Regions from separate parts of the Sinorhizobium sojae CCBAU 05684 genome, predicted to be linked through region 1. Evidence: predicted binding sites of a transcription regulator. Region 1 holds the regulator's gene; each other region holds the start of a gene.
The links. Region 1 encodes LexA, which represses DNA repair genes until DNA is damaged. Its sites were predicted from a motif close to TGTTCNNNNTGTGTTCNG; they were not measured.

Region 1 (5,006 bases):
CGGCGTGCAATTGTCACAGCCAGAAGAACAGCAGTTCCTGCAGGGCGTCGAGCGCGCGGCTCGTCAGCGTGCCCGGCCCCACGGCATCGGCTGTGCGCACCGGAACTTCCTTGATGAGCCTTTCTCCGTTCCAGAGCTTGACGACGCCGACCTCCTGGCCTGCGGCCACCGGTGCGCTGAGCGGCCACCTATAGACGATGCGGGCGGTCAGCCGCTCCGGATTGTTGACCGGCAGCAGCACGTCCACCGGCCCGCCGGCGACAAGCGCGACACGGGAGGCCGTCCCACCATAGACGCTCGCTTCTCCGATCGCTTCGCCACCGGCAAAGATCCGCCGCTTCTCGAAGTTCGTCATTGCCCATTCGAGGACGCGGCGGCTCTCTTCGATTCTCTCCTTTTCGCTCTCAAGCCCGCCCATTGCGAGATAGACACGGCGATCGCCGCGCTGCATCGAAGCGGCGACCGAGAAGCCGAAACCTTCCGCAAATCCCGTCGCGAGCCCATCGACGCCGACATTGGCGGCGATCAGGGGGTTCTTGTTGCGCTGGAAGATGCCGTTCCACTCGAAATCAGGCTGGGAATAGAGGCGGTAGTAGCGCGGATGCGCCTCATGCAAATGCCGCGAGAGGGTGACGAGTTCCCGCATGGTGATCTTGTTTCCGGGATCCGGGAGTCCGGTCGCGTTCTTGAACGTCGCGACCGGCATGCCGAGCTCGCGAGCCCGCTCCGTCATCCGTTCGGCAAAGGCCGTCTCGCTGCCCGCCATTCCCTCGGCAAGGATAATGCAGGCGTCGTTCGCCAGTTGGACAATTGCACCTTGCATGAGATCCGCAACCGGAACCTCCGACTTGATCGCGGCAAACATGGTCGCGGTGCCGGAAGGCGCGCCGCCCGTGCGCCAGGCATGTTCCGAAACTTCGAAGGTCGTGTGCGGCGTCAGTTCACCTCTGTCCAAGGCCTCGAAGACCAGCTCCATCGTCATGAGCTTGGCAAGGGATGCCGGCGGCACGGGCTCGTTCTCGCCGCGCGCAAAAAGCACGGTGCCGGTCTCGGCATCAACCAGATAGATCTGCTTCGCCTTCGTGTTGAAGGCAGGCGCCTGCGCCGCCGCCTCCCCTGCGACGACCGCCGCAAGAACACCCACGATCGCCAGCCACATCATGCGCATGAGAAACTCCGGTTTCTTCACGGGCATAGCAGTGCGGCCACCCCTATTCAACCGGCGTCAATCGGGCAGAGCCCCCCGGTTCTGCCGCTTCGCATAGGCAAGAATGGACTCGGGCGTCAGCGGGTTCGGATCGGCCATGATCGCCTCGAATGGCGAAGCCCTGTCGCTGACCCGGACTTCGACATAGGCGGCGGCATAGGCCATGCTGCCGTCCGGAAGCGGGATCCACTCCGGGCGTTCGGAGGGGACCGGCCCGATCTCCGGCAGAATCATGAACTCGGCGAGCGCGGCTGAAGCCGGGGAAGCCGCAGCCGGTGCCGCGAGCGCGTTCATCGGCGTCGTTTCGCCAAGCGTCGGTTTCGCCGGAATCGTCAGGGTGCCAAGGTCCCGCGCCTGGTCGCGCAGCGGCTCGTTCGAAGCCACCATGACCCCCGTGGCGATCTGCCCTTCCGGCGCAACGCCCGGACTGCGATCGCCCTTGGTGACGTAGGACGCCATGAGATAGGGCATGTCGTTGCCCTCGAGCGGAGCCCGGCCGACATATTGCACGCGCACCTTGGCGCTTCCCTTGCGCTTGATATCGAGCAGGTCGGCGGTCTTGGAGGAAACATCGATGATCCGGCCATATTCATAGGGCCCGCGATCGTTCACACGCACGATGACCGATGTACCGTTCTCCAGATTGGTGACGCGAGCATAGCTCGGCAAAGGGAAGGTCGGGTGCGCCGCGGAAAGGTGATACTTGTCGTAGACCTCGCCATTCGCGGTCAACCGGCCATGAAAGGCCGAGCCGTACCAGGAAGCCATGCCGGTCTTGTTGTAACCCGGCTCCTCCTTCGGCTTATACCACTTGCCCTTGACCTGGTAGGCCTTGCCGACCTGGAAGCGCCCGCCGCCCTTCGGCATATTGCGCCCGGTCGCGACCCGTGGGCTCGCTTTGACGCCATAGACGGATTCGGCGAAATATTCCTTGCTCCTCGACTTGCTCTTCTTGACGCTGGACGTGGAGCCGCAGGCCGCCAGCGTAGCGCAAAGCAGTGGAATTGCAGCGAGGCGCAATCCCCTCGCAAGGCAGGCCGCATTTCTATGAGATATCATCTGTCCCACAAGGTCATTCGCAAATTCGTGGCAGAACGGTCCGCATGTCACCCCCGCGGATCTTTCGGCGTCCCGAAAAGGGACAATCGAGCAATGATGACAACATCAAGGCAAAAATACGAATTCTAGGTGAGATCGCGCCGGATTTTGCTCGTTATGGTTTACGAATGGTGAACGCGAGGCCGGTGGAATGTGGGTGCCGAGCAGCAGAGGTCCAAGAAATAATTCGTGCGGACGCCTCGCTTAAATCTTGCAACGAACCGCACTTCGCGCAATAACGCGCTGCCCGGATGGGTGGCCGAGCGGTTTAAGGCACCGGTCTTGAAAACCGGCGTAGGTGAGAGCCTACCGTGGGTTCGAATCCCACCCCATCCGCCACCTGAACCCGTCCGAACCAGAGCCCGCCGACGCAGTCGAACGGACTGGCGCGGGCTGTCGAATTCTTCTATATAGTTTGGGCCCGTGGGGTCGTAGCTCAGTTGGGAGAGCGCCGCAATCGCACTGCGGAGGTCGAGGGTTCGACTCCCTTCGACTCCACCATTCTTCCCTTTTGTCCGCCGCGCAGAAGCGCAACGGCCCTGATCAGGCCGCTCACGCAACAGGTGTTTACGCCGAGGCGCATCGCCCCAAGTCGTTTACCAGGATGGCTAAATGAGGATTTCGGCCATCGACGCTCCCTTGCCATCGCCAGCGAATTGAGGGACAGTTAAGGTCTGCAGTTTCGCATCTCGGCAACTCCCGCGAGTGGAGAAAAACATGCCCTCTAAAACTCTGATGGCGGTTGCAGCATTGGCGCTCCTGGCACTTTCGGGATGCGCCACGACCGGCGCTACGGGCAATACGACCTACACGCAATGGCACGGCCCCTACCCTGAGCCTGACTTCGACGTGCTCAGCCCCGGAGGTCTGCGTCTCGCCTATTGATCGGGCGCCACTTGAACGCCGTCGTCGCCGGACAGCCCAATGGCTCATCGGCGCCGGCACAGCGATGTCGGCCAAATATTCAGCCTGGCAAAGTTCACGGAATTTTAGGCACTTGCGGAACACAAATGGAACGGATAGTGTCTGTTCTTGATTTGTTTCGCGATTCTGGAGTGACGCGCCATGCTGACCCGCAAGCAACAGGAATTGCTTCTCTTCATTCATGAACGAATGAAGGAATCGGGAGTCCCGCCGTCCTTCGATGAAATGAAAGACGCGCTCGATCTTGCATCGAAGTCGGGCATCCACCGATTGATCACCGCGCTCGAGGAGCGCGGCTTCATTCGCCGGCTGCCCAATCGGGCCCGCGCGCTTGAAGTTATCAAGTTGCCGGAAGCTTATACGGCTCCGGCGCAGCCAAGGCGCGGCTTTTCGCCAAGCGTCATCGAGGGCAGTCTGGGCAAGACGCCTGCCGCGCCCAAGGCCGAGCCGCCGCCGGCCGAAACGGCATCGATTGCGGTTCCCGTCATGGGGCGGATCGCCGCCGGCGTTCCGATTTCAGCGATTCAGAACAATACGCACGAGGTTTCCGTACCGATCGACATGATCGGCAGCGGCGAACATTACGCCTTGGAGATCAAGGGCGACTCGATGATCGAGGCCGGCATCCTCGATGGCGACACCGTGATCATCCGCAACGCGAGCACGGCCAGCCCGGGCGATATCGTCGTGGCGCTGATCGACGATGAGGAAGCGACATTGAAGCGCTTCCGCCGGAAAGGTGCGTCGATTGCGCTCGAAGCGGCGAACCCGGCCTACGAGACCCGGATATTCGGACCGGACCGGGTGAAAATCCAGGGTAAACTCGTCGGGCTGATACGACGGTACCACTAGCGCATCGCCCCGAGATCGGCCCCGCTTTTCGGAAAGCACGAGCGCAGATTCAAAGAGCTAACAGTGTCCTTTGTGCGTCCTGAGGGACGCACAGCGCCGGAGATAATTTTGCGGTCGGACGAATTTTGGTTCGCACAATCGGCGCAAATTAACAGAGCGATACCGGCGGGTTCGGGGGCATTCCGCTCTTTGCTGCCGACCCTGTCCGGATTTCGATCGCTGCCCTGATGTGGGAAACTGCCGGGTACTGCATGTCGCCTTGAAATCGATCTCGATTTAAGGACAAATGCATGCAGCAATTCAAAATGCTACAGCCCGTTCGCGCCGCCGTCTCACTGTTTTTGCCGCGTTTTGGTGGGGCATCACCTATTCATCGGCAATCCGGCGGCTTCGCCAACGTCCTTCAAGAATGCGCCGAGACGAGGGGTGCGTTTTTCGGAAATTGCCTCTTGCGGTTCATCTCGAATGATTCTAAACGCTGGCCACGACTTGATATTTCTTGTCGGTGAGGCCTCGTGGCGGAGTGGTGACGCAGAGGACTGCAAATCCTTGTACCCCGGTTCAATTCCGGGCGAGGCCTCCAACAATTCCCCCCTGATGATCGTGATTTGATGGCGCCGATGAGCGCCGCCATGTTTTCACAAGTGGACTGAGAGCGTCCTCCTACAGAGTGTATGCTTTGCGGCGACGACCACTTGCCTAGCGCCCCGAAAATCGGAGCCGATCCTCGGAAAGCTCGATGCGCAGATTCAAAGAGTTCCAGCGACCTTTGCGCGTCTGAAAAGACGCGCGGCGCTGTAGCGGAACGTCGATTCCGTTTTGGCCGGACCAGCGACTGCTCCGGCGAAAACGGCTTCTATCTGTTTCGAGGGAGCATCCGCTTCCGAAACAACCGCCAGCCGTTAGAGCATTTTGCGGTCAGCTG
Region 2 (5,006 bases), on a different replicon from region 1:
GCGTCTCGACTGCGGGCAGGCGACGGATGATGGCGTTTCTGCGCGCCATGCGCTGAACGCCGACGGCAAGGGTGATCGTCATGACCGCGGGCATGCCTTCCGGAATTGCCGCGACGGCCAGGCCGACGACCGTCATAAAGGCGTCTTCCAGGCGATAGGACCGGAAGAGTACGGCATAGGTGAAGACCACGACGGAAGCGCCGAGGACGGCGATCGTGATCTGTCTCGCGAGTTGGCCCATCTGCCGAACGAGAGGCGTGGCGATCCGCTCCACCGCGCCGATCATGGAACTGATCCGCCCGAGTTCGGCCGCCGCGCCCGTTGCAACGGTAACACCCGTTCCCTGCCCGGCGGCAACGAAAGTGCCCGAGAAGGCCATGGAAAACCGGTCGCCCAGCGCCGCGTCGCCGGCGACGGGCCTGATCGATTTGTCGACGGGCACGGATTCGCCGGTGAGGATGGCCTCATCAATGCGCAGATTGCGCGCCTTAATGAGCCTGAGGTCGGCCGGCACCCGGTCTCCGGCTTCGAGGAGAACGATATCGCCCGGAACCACCTCGCCCGCCCTAATGGTGGTGCGACGGCCGTTGCGGACGACGGAAGCCTGCGGATCGATCATCGCCCGGATCGCCTCCAGCGCCTTCTCCGCGCGCCCTTCCTGAACGAAGCCGATGACCGCGTTGATGAGCACCACGGCGAAGATGACGAGCGAGTCCGGGCCGTGGCCGATGGCGGCAGCGATCAGCCCGGCGGCCAGCAGAACGTAGATGAGCAGATTATGGAATTGCAGCAGGAAGCGCTTCAAGGCGCCGCTGCGTGGGCCTTCCGGCAGGCGGTTGGGACCGTAGGTCTCCAGCCGCTCGCTCGCTTCCCGCGCGGAAAGGCCGTTCGCTCCCGTGCTAAGCACGTCGAGGGCGGCTTCCGGTGTTATGGCGTGCCAGGCGAGGGCGGGCGTGGTGGCTGCCCCGGTGGTCGTGGCGGAGGTATTCTCAGGTTCTTCGGTCGAGCCCGGTGGCTGGGACGCTGTCGTGGACGCCGCATCGCGCATACCTGCTGGCTCCTCGGAAATGCAATTGTTGATGCTGACTCAAAGATACCGTTTAGCCGGACATTCATTTGTTTGGGCCACGCCTATCCCCGACGCGGCGGTGCCCGGCACTCTTGAGCATCGGCCAGGCAAGCCTATCTGATGCGATGTAAGCGGTCTTTGAGCGGGATCAACGCTTCCACGCCGAAGGTTTGACGGATTGCAACGATCGTTCGCTCATTTCGAAGTGGCCACATGAAAGGAGGCAGGCGATGACCTTCAGTATGATCAGCCCCGCATTCGCTGATGGCCAGCCAATTCCCAGAAAGTACACCCGTTTCGACGAGAACCTCTTCCCGCCTTTGAAGTGGACGGGCACGCCGGCGGGCACGCAGAGTTTCGCCTTGGTCGTCGAGGATCCGGATGCCGTGAGCGGCGTTTTCCGCCATTGCGCGATCATCAACATCCCGGGCAATTGGACCGAACTTCAGCAGTCCGTCGATACCGGGCCTGAACACGCCATAAAGTTCATGAAGAACGATTTCGGCAATGCGCGTTACGACGGACCCCAGCCGCCACCCGGAACCGGCGTCCACCATTATAAGTTCAGGCTGGCGGCTCTCGACGTCGGCAACCTTTCGATCCCGGAGGAGGTCGGCGCCGCCGAGGCGTGGAAACGGGCAAGCAAGCACATGATCGGCGAGGCCACGCTCGTCGGTACCTACGAGCGCTGATGGACGCGCCTTCCGGAAGCCCCGGTTCGGCGCTTTAGAACTTCCGGCTGAGGAAGTTGGAGTTTGCCAGACCGAAGCGCCAGGGCTGCTCGACGGCTTTCGAAATGCCGATGCGGGCGCCGGCGGAGATTTCTGGTCTTGCTTCGGGAAGGCGCAGGCAAAATGGCTCCCGCCAGAGCGGAAGGCCGTTCTGTTCCATGTTGATCGCCAGGGCTTGGCCGATGCGCCCCGGCCCCGAGCACAGAAGCCGGTCCCGGGAAACGCCGCGTCTCTCTCGCATCGTCTCAAGGCCCCATTTCGGTTCGATTGCCCGGATGAGCACGGCGCTGGCGGGCAGGCAGACGAAGTTCAGGCACCAATGAAGGCCGTAGGACAGATAGACATAGGCCTGTGCGGACGGACCGAACATGGCGCGATTGCGCTCTGTCATGCCGCCGTAGCTGTGCGACGCTGCGTCGTCCGGCAGGTAGGCCTCGGTTTCGACGATGATTCCACCGACGCCAGACACTGTAAGTTCCGCGCCGATCAGATCTGCTGCGACCTCTACGGCGCTACGCGCAAAAAAGCTGTCGTCCCACTGCAATGAATATCCCCTCGACTTGTGCCGCCCCTAATGTAGGCGTATCGGCACTTCTCGCCAGTGTCGCAGCGCCGGTTCTCGTGCAGCCCGTGAGAACTTTCCATGAACATCCGAAGCATGTAATGTGCGGATCCGCGGTGGGCGATGCTTGCCTGGTGGACGGGGCAGCAAGGGCAGAAAGGATCTGTGCGATGGCGCAGAGAGCAGGCAATGCGGATCTACCGCTGCATGGTGGGCGCGTACCCAAATGGCTCGGCGACCGCATGACGAGGCTTGGCGTGCTGATTGCCGAGGCGATCGTACACCATTATGGCCGCGACGAGTTCCTGAAGCGGCTTGCTCATCCGTTCTGGTTTCAGTCCTTCGGCGCAGTCATGGGCATGGACTGGCATTCGTCCGGAATTACCACAAGCGTAATCGGCGCGTTGAAACGCGGCTTGACGCCGCGTGCCGGTGAACTCGGCATTCATGTTTGCGGCGGCCGCGGCCAGCATTCCCGCAAGACGCCGGCCGAACTCTCGACGATCGGAGATCGTGTCGGTTTCGATGGCCTCTTGCTTGCCGATGCGAGCCGTCTTGTCGCGAAGGTCGACAGTGCGGCCGTGCAGGATGGGTTCGATCTTTATCTGCACGGCTTCATCGTTACCGACGACGCCAAGTGGGTCGTCGTCCAGCAAGGCATGAACGGCGACCGGCGCCAGGCACGCCGCTATCACTGGCTCTCGGAAGGGCTGGAGAGCTTCGTGGATTCTCCGCATGCGGCAATCGAAGGGAGGGGGCAGGGCGAGATCGTGAATCTTGCGGATCGGCGCGCTGCCGATTCGCGCCAGAGCCAGCTTTCTCTCCTCAATGCGCTCGGTCCCGATGGGCTGATCCGCGAGGTGGCGAAGATCGAGACGGGTGGGGCCGCACCGGCACCGGAGACCCAGCCGAGCTTGCCGCATCTCTTCATGCCGGCTCATCACGACGTGCGCGAAAGCGACGTCAATCTGCGGCGCCTGCACGGCAATCTTGCCGCTGCCGCCGATCGCGGGCCAAAGGACTTCGAGGAACTGCTCATGGTGCCGGGCGTCGGCGCGCGCACGATCAAGGCACTCGCTCTGGTCGCCGAGGTGGTCCATGGTGCCCCCTGCCGGTTTTCCGATCCCGCCCGATTTTCGCTTGCCCATGGAGGCAAGGACCGGCACCCCTTTCCGGTGCCGCTCAAGGTCTATGACGAAACCATCAATGTCATGAAGTCGGCGATAACGAAGGGCCGGCTCGGGGGGGATGAGGAGCTTGCGGCCTTGAAGCGGCTCGACGACCAGTCGCGCCGGCTGGAGCGCTATGCCACCGGGCCGGACCTCAAGGAGATCGTCGCGGGAGAGTTCAGGGACTCGCCGCGCTTCGGCGGGCGAAGCGTCTTCGGCTGGGAGGAAAGCCGCAAGGGGCGGCCGGCCGAATGTGCCGGGTCCGAGGTCGCGCCCGGGACTGGTTCTGACAGGCGCAAATATCCGGGCTGATCGCGCCGCCCCTCGGTTCGCGACAGCCCGGGGGACATCCTGCCTTCCGGAACTTCCTCGCACGGTCGCCGTTTTCTTGGGTGAAGGTCTCTACTCAAAAATAAGTACGTGGACGGTTCTAAAGTGTGGGAAAACCGCGCATAATTTCTGCTCCAGCTCGAGATCGGTCAGGGAGGCTTTCATGCAAACGCAAGAGTGCCTGCAGCTTCATTTCGATGTTCGGAGCGGCCGGGCGCTATTGACCTATGGCAACAGGGAATACCTCCTGCCGGAGGTCTATTCGACGAAGGAAAAGGCGCAGACTGCCGCGCAGCATTTCGCTTGGGAAGAGCTTGGCTGGAAGCACCGGGCGCCGGACATCCGGGGCGCTTCCGACGTGCCGGTGTGGTTGCGCTGACGACACCGCCGCAGGTAAACGGCCATGGGCAAGCAGCCAGAGACGAAAGCCAAATGGTCGCAGAATGTCCAGAGCGATGCCTTGGACCTCGAGCCGGGGGTCTTCACCCTCGACGATCCGCGAGAAATCGCGCATTCGTTGAAGCGGTCGGCGGAGGCGAGTGATCGCCGCAAAGCAAGCCCCTTTTGCTCGGCCATGTCCATGTTGACTTTCTACATCAACAGGGCGGGTGCCGGGCTGAGCAGCGATCGGCGTCATATTCTCGAAAGGGCAAAGAACGAGCTGCGAAGAGATTTCGGTCGGGCGCCCAGATGAGGCGGAGCTTGCCGAATTTTTGAGAAGCAAACGAGGGGGAGCTTTGTCATGCCCTACAAGCTCTACTATTGGGACGGGATTCCCGGGAGAGGCGAATTCGTGCGCCTCACGCTCGAGGCGGCGGGCGCCGATTATGTCGATGTCGCCCGACTACCGGGCGGTACCGAGGAAATGCTGGCGCTGATGAAGGATCCGAGTGCCGTTTCCATCCCCTTCGCGCCGCCCTTTTTGGTCGATGGCGATCTCTTGATCCCGCAGGTCGCCAACATCCTGTTTTATCTCGGGCCCCGGCTCGGTCTCGCACCGGAGGACGAAGGTCTGCGTTTCGTCGCCAATGGCCTGCAATTGACGATCACCGACCTTCTTGCCGAAATTCACGACACGCATCACCCGATCAGCGTGTCGCTCTATTATGATGAGCAAAAGCCGGAAGCGCTGAGGCGCTCGGCGG
Region 3 (5,006 bases), 510 kb from region 1:
AGACGATAACGCCCTGGGTTTCCTTGAGCAGGTAATCGATCTTCGGGTGAATGGATTCAATCTCTTCCTCGCCATGCTTGCGGGCGTTGTAGACCGGGATGTTCTCCATCGGTCCCGGGCGGTAGAGCGCGACGAGTGCGATGATGTCCTCGATACAGTCCGGGCGCATGCCGATCAGCGCCTTGCGCATACCGGCACTTTCCACCTGGAACACGCCGACCGTTTCGCCGCGGGAGAGAATTTCGTAGGTCTTCGGATCGTCGAGCGGGATGCTGGCAAGATCAACCTCGATGCCACGCTTGGCGACGAAGTCGACGGCAGTCTTCAGCACCGTCAGCGTCTTCAGGCCGAGAAAGTCGAATTTGACGAGACCGGCCTGCTCCACCCACTTCATGTTGAACTGTGTTACCGGCATATCCGAACGCGGATCGCGATACATCGGCACGAGCTGCGACAGCGGCCGATCGCCGATAACGATACCGGCCGCATGGGTCGAGGCGTGACGATAGAGACCCTCGATCTTCTGCGCGATGTCGAGCAGGCGGGCGACGACAGGCTCCTTCTCCGCCTCCTCCTGCAGGCGCGGCTCCTCCTCGATCGCTTTCGACAGCGGGGTCGGGTTGGCCGGGTTGTTCGGCACAAGTTTGCAGATCTTGTCGACCTGCCCGTAAGGCATTTCCAGCACCCGGCCGACGTCACGCAGCGCCGCGCGCGCCTGCAACGAACCGAAGGTGATGATCTGCGCCACCTGCTCGCGTCCGTATTTGCGCTGGACGTAGCGGATGACCTCCTCGCGCCGGTCCTGGCAGAAGTCGATGTCGAAGTCCGGCATCGATACGCGCTCGGGATTGAGGAAGCGCTCGAACAGCAACGAAAAGCGCATCGGATCGACATCGGTGATCGTCAGCGCATAGGCGACCAGCGAGCCGGCGCCCGAGCCACGGCCGGGACCGACCGGAATGTCATGCTCCTTGGCCCATTTGATAAAGTCCGCAACGATCAGGAAGTAGCCCGGGAACTTCATGCGCTCGATGACGCTGAGCTCGAAGCCCAGCCGCTCGCGGTAATCCTCTTCCTTGTAGCCGGGCGCCATGCCGAGCTTGGCCAGGCGGAGATCTAGCCCCTCCTCCGCCTGCCGGCGCAGCTCCGCCGCTTCCGCGCGCTCGGCTTCCTCCGGATCGTCCGAGCCGCCGGTAAAGCGCGGCAGGATCGGTTTGCACGTATTGAGCATGAAAGAGCAGCGGCGCGCGATCTCGACCGTATGCTCCAGCGCCTCCGGCAGATCGGCAAAAAGCGCCGCCATTTCCTTGCGGCTTTTCAGATAGTGGTCCGGCGTCAGTCGGAACCGGCTGTCGTCCGAGACGACGGCATTATGGGCAACGGCCATCAGGGCATCATGGGCGTCATAGTCAGCGGGCGAAGGAAAGAAGGCCTCGTTGGTCGCAACGAGCGGAACGTCGTTGCGATAGGCAAGCTCCACCATGCGGCTCTCGTGACGCCGGTCGTAATTGCCTTGCCGTTGCAGTTCGACATAGAGGCGATCGCCGAAAAGCGCGAAGAGCACCTTGAGCCGCGACTCGGCAAGCTGCTGCGAGCCGGCCTTGAGCGCGATGTCGACGGGGCCGCCGGCAGCGCCCGTCAAGGCGATCAGCCCTTCCGTTCCACCATCAGCAAGCCATGAACGCGTGATCCGCGCCGCCTGGTGTCCTTCGCCGTCGAGATAGGCGCGGCTGACGAGGTGGACGAGTCGCGCATAACCGGCCTCGGTCGCGGCGATGAGGACGATTGCGGGCAGCTTCGCTAACTGCTGTGCGTGCCCCCGCCGCTCGCCATCCTCGTCCTCCATATCGATGGAGAGCTGACAACCGATGATCGGCTGCAATCCGTCGTCTGCCGCTTTCTGGGAGAATTCCAGCGCCGCGAACAGGTTGTTGGTGTCGGCTATGCCGATCGCCGGCTGGTCATCGGCAACCGCCTTGCCAAGAATCTTCTTGAGCGGCAGCGCGCCCTCGAGCAGCGAATAGGCGGAGTGCACACGCAGATGGACGAATTGCGGATTCTCTGCACCCGTGATGTCCTGCCCAGTGCCTTCGCCATTTGCCATCGTCGCACTCCGATTCCTGTCCGGTGCGGAGCATATCCCGTTTCCGGTCCCGACTGTCCAGTCTTGCAGCCGGGACGGGGAATTTTTCAGCCGGCGAGTCCGGTGGGATGCATTCCGGGGAAGAAGGGAATCACATGCCCAGTGCGATCACCGAAACGCTCACGATGAAGAGCGTCATCGATGCGAAGGCAGCAAGATCACGAACGAAATCTGTCATAACATGGCTCCTTTCCGCTATTGTTCTACTTTTGTTCCATTTTTGTTCGATAGTCAAGCAAGGGCGAATGAAACGCCCGCTATTCATCGGCTATGGTTAACGCAACCGGACGGCGTGCAAGTCATCCGCGGCCCCGAGCCCCAGCGGGGACCTTCACAGCGAAGCCGTTCGAACGACACACGAGGACGAACCACATCCGGAAGCGAACCAGCCCTTCGCCAGCAACCCGCATGCTTCTCTTTTCGTTCTTTGCAAGAACGGTTGCTTTCGCCATTCTCGGCGCGGATCGAGGGATGCTCATCATGACCAGAGAACTGACGGACTTCATCGTCGAAGCGAAAGCGTGTTGCTATGTCGGCGACGGTACGAGGCTTGCGGGTTGCCGCCCGGCTCCCACGATTTGGCTCACGAACGCGGCAGCTGGCGCTATCTCTACAGCTATTTCGGCGGAACAGACTTTGCCGGACAGGAGACCGTTTGGCACGACGGCGAGCCGATCGACCGCGGCGACGGCGAGACCGACCACTTCTCCGGGCACGAGACGATATTCGTCGATGGTGAAGTGGCCTATGAACTCGACTGTCGCGGCGGGCTCATCGTACCCTGACTCGCGACTGGAGCGCCTAGCATGCGGCCCAGCCGTTATTCCAGTTCGACTATCTTGCCGTCCTCGATCGTCACGCGGCGGTCCATGAGCGAGGCAAGTTCGTGATTATGCGTGGCGATCAGCGACGCAAGGCCGGACTGTCGAGCCAGCGCTTCCAACGCCTCGAACACATAGCCCGCCGTCTCGGGATCGAGATTACCGGTCGGCTCGTCGGCCAGCAGAATGAGCGGCGCATTGGCGACCGCGCGAGCGATCGCGACGCGCTGCTGCTCGCCGCCGGAAAGCTCGGTCGGGCGGTGGGAAGCGCGATGGCCAATGCGCATATAGTCCAATAACGCACTTGCGCGCTCCGCCGCCTCCGCCTTCGCAAGGCCGGCGATCAACTGCGGCATCATGATGTTCTCCAGCGCCGAGAATTCCGGCAGGAGATGGTGGAACTGGTAGACGAAGCCGATCTCGTTGCGGCGGATCGCGGTGCGCCGGTCGTCGCTAAGGCCGTTGCAGGCCATGCCATTCACGATGACATCGCCCCCGTCCGGATGTTCGAGAAGCCCCGCGACGTGCAGCAGCGTCGACTTCCCCGTGCCGGACGGCGCCACCAGCGCCACGGTCTCGCCGCGCCGCAACGTCAGGTCGACGCCCTTGAGGATCGGCAGGAAGGTGTCGCCCTCGCCATAGTGCCGCTCGACGGCCGAGAGCTGCAGTGCCACGCGCGCATTCATTCCGCTTCTTGTCCTTGTTATTCGTACCGCAAGGCCTGCACCGGATCGAGGCGCGAGGCGCGCCAGGCCGGAAAGATCGTCGCGAGGAAGGAGAGCGCCAGCGCCATGACGATAACCGCGATGGTCTCGTCGACATTCATGTCCGCCGGCAACTGGCTCAGGAAATAGAGCTCCGGATCGAAGAGTGTCGCCCCGGACAGCCACGAGAAGAACTGGCGGATCGATTCGATGTTCAGGCAGACGATTACCCCGAGCGCGACGCCGGCCACCGTCCCCGCCACGCCGATCGCGGCACCTGTCATGAAGAATATCCGCATCACGGCGCCCGAAGTCGCGCCCATGGTGCGCAGGATGGCGATGTCGCTGCCCTTGTCCTTGACCAGCATGATCAGGCCCGAGACGATGTTGAGAGCCGCCACCAGGACGATCAGCGTCAGGATCATGAACATCACGTTGCGTTCGACCGAGAGCGCGGAGAAGAATGTCTTGTTGCGATCCCGCCAGTCTGTGATGAAGACCTGCCGGCCGGCGGCCTCCTCGAGCGGCTGGCGCAGATCGTCGACGGAATCGGGATGTTCGACGAAGAGCTCGATCGATTGAACGAGCCCGTCCGCATTGAAATAGAGCTGCGCCTCCTCGAGCGGCATGAAGATGATGGTCGCATCATATTCCGACATGCCGACCTCGAATATCGCCGAAATCGTGTAGGCCTTGATGCGCGGGTTCATCCCGAGCGGAGTCACGTCGCCGTTCGGTGAGGTCAGCGTGACCGTGCCACCGACGGTAACGCCCAACTGGTCCGCCATTCGCGACCCGATGGCGATGCCGCTGCCGGACGCGAAGCCGACGAGATCGCCGGAAACGATATGTTCCGATATCGACTTCATCTTCGAGAGATCATCCGCCCTCACGCCGCGAACCAGCGCACCCGTCGAAGCATCGCCGATGCCCTGGGCAAGCACTTGCCCCTCGACGGTCGGGATTGCCATGGTCACGCCCGGAACGGCGGAGAACCGCGCGGCAAGATCGGCATAATCGGTGAGCGGACCATCGAGCGGTTGTACGATGACATGGCCGTTCATGCCGAGGATACGCGAGATGAGCTCGGTACGGAAACCGTTCATCACCGCCATGACGATGATCAGCGTCGCCACGCCGAGCATGATGCCGGTGAAAGAAAAACCGGCAATGACCGAGATGAAGGCCTCCTTCCGCCGTGAGCGCAGGTACCGCCAGGCGACCATGCGCTCGAAGGCGGAGAAGGGACGGCTGGAAGACGCGCCCGCCGGGGCGGCTGCCTTTGCTTGCTCTTCCGTCGCCGCGGCCATCTTCGATCCCTTCGCCTCTTATTTCGCC

Region 2: a site for LexA is predicted at 2,433-2,450, ahead of SJ05684_RS19800 (DUF763 domain-containing protein). Genes of this name have one in related genera too.
Region 3: a site for LexA is predicted at 2,343-2,360, ahead of dnaE (DNA polymerase III subunit alpha). Genes of this name have one in related genera too.

Annotation. Positions count from the first base shown of each region.
Region 1 covers NZ_CP023067.1:1,448,438-1,453,443, reverse strand. Annotated here, with positions in the region: gene SJ05684_RS07260 (D-alanyl-D-alanine carboxypeptidase family protein) at 14-1,168, opposite strand; gene SJ05684_RS07255 (septal ring lytic transglycosylase RlpA family protein) at 1,226-2,266, opposite strand; tRNA gene SJ05684_RS07250 (tRNA-Ser) at 2,555-2,644, shown strand; tRNA gene SJ05684_RS07245 (tRNA-Ala) at 2,731-2,806, shown strand; gene SJ05684_RS29970 (hypothetical protein) at 3,023-3,190, shown strand; gene lexA (transcriptional repressor LexA) at 3,371-4,081, shown strand; tRNA gene SJ05684_RS07230 (tRNA-Cys) at 4,591-4,664, shown strand.
Region 2 covers NZ_CP023068.1:454,924-459,929, forward strand. Annotated here, with positions in the region: gene SJ05684_RS19785 (cation-transporting P-type ATPase) at 1-1,048, opposite strand, end outside; gene SJ05684_RS19790 (YbhB/YbcL family Raf kinase inhibitor-like protein) at 1,300-1,761, shown strand; gene SJ05684_RS19795 (DNA-3-methyladenine glycosylase) at 1,796-2,344, opposite strand; gene SJ05684_RS19800 (DUF763 domain-containing protein) at 2,533-3,843, shown strand; gene SJ05684_RS19805 (hypothetical protein) at 4,025-4,240, shown strand; gene SJ05684_RS19810 (DUF3175 domain-containing protein) at 4,265-4,555, shown strand; gene SJ05684_RS19815 (glutathione S-transferase) at 4,604-5,006, shown strand, end outside.
Region 3 covers NZ_CP023067.1:936,854-941,859, reverse strand. Annotated here, with positions in the region: gene dnaE (DNA polymerase III subunit alpha) at 1-2,104, opposite strand, end outside; partial or broken gene SJ05684_RS04525 (hypothetical protein) at 2,615-2,928, shown strand; gene SJ05684_RS04520 (ABC transporter ATP-binding protein) at 2,964-3,650, opposite strand; gene SJ05684_RS04515 (lipoprotein-releasing ABC transporter permease subunit) at 3,668-4,978, opposite strand; gene proS (proline--tRNA ligase) at 4,997-5,006, opposite strand, start outside.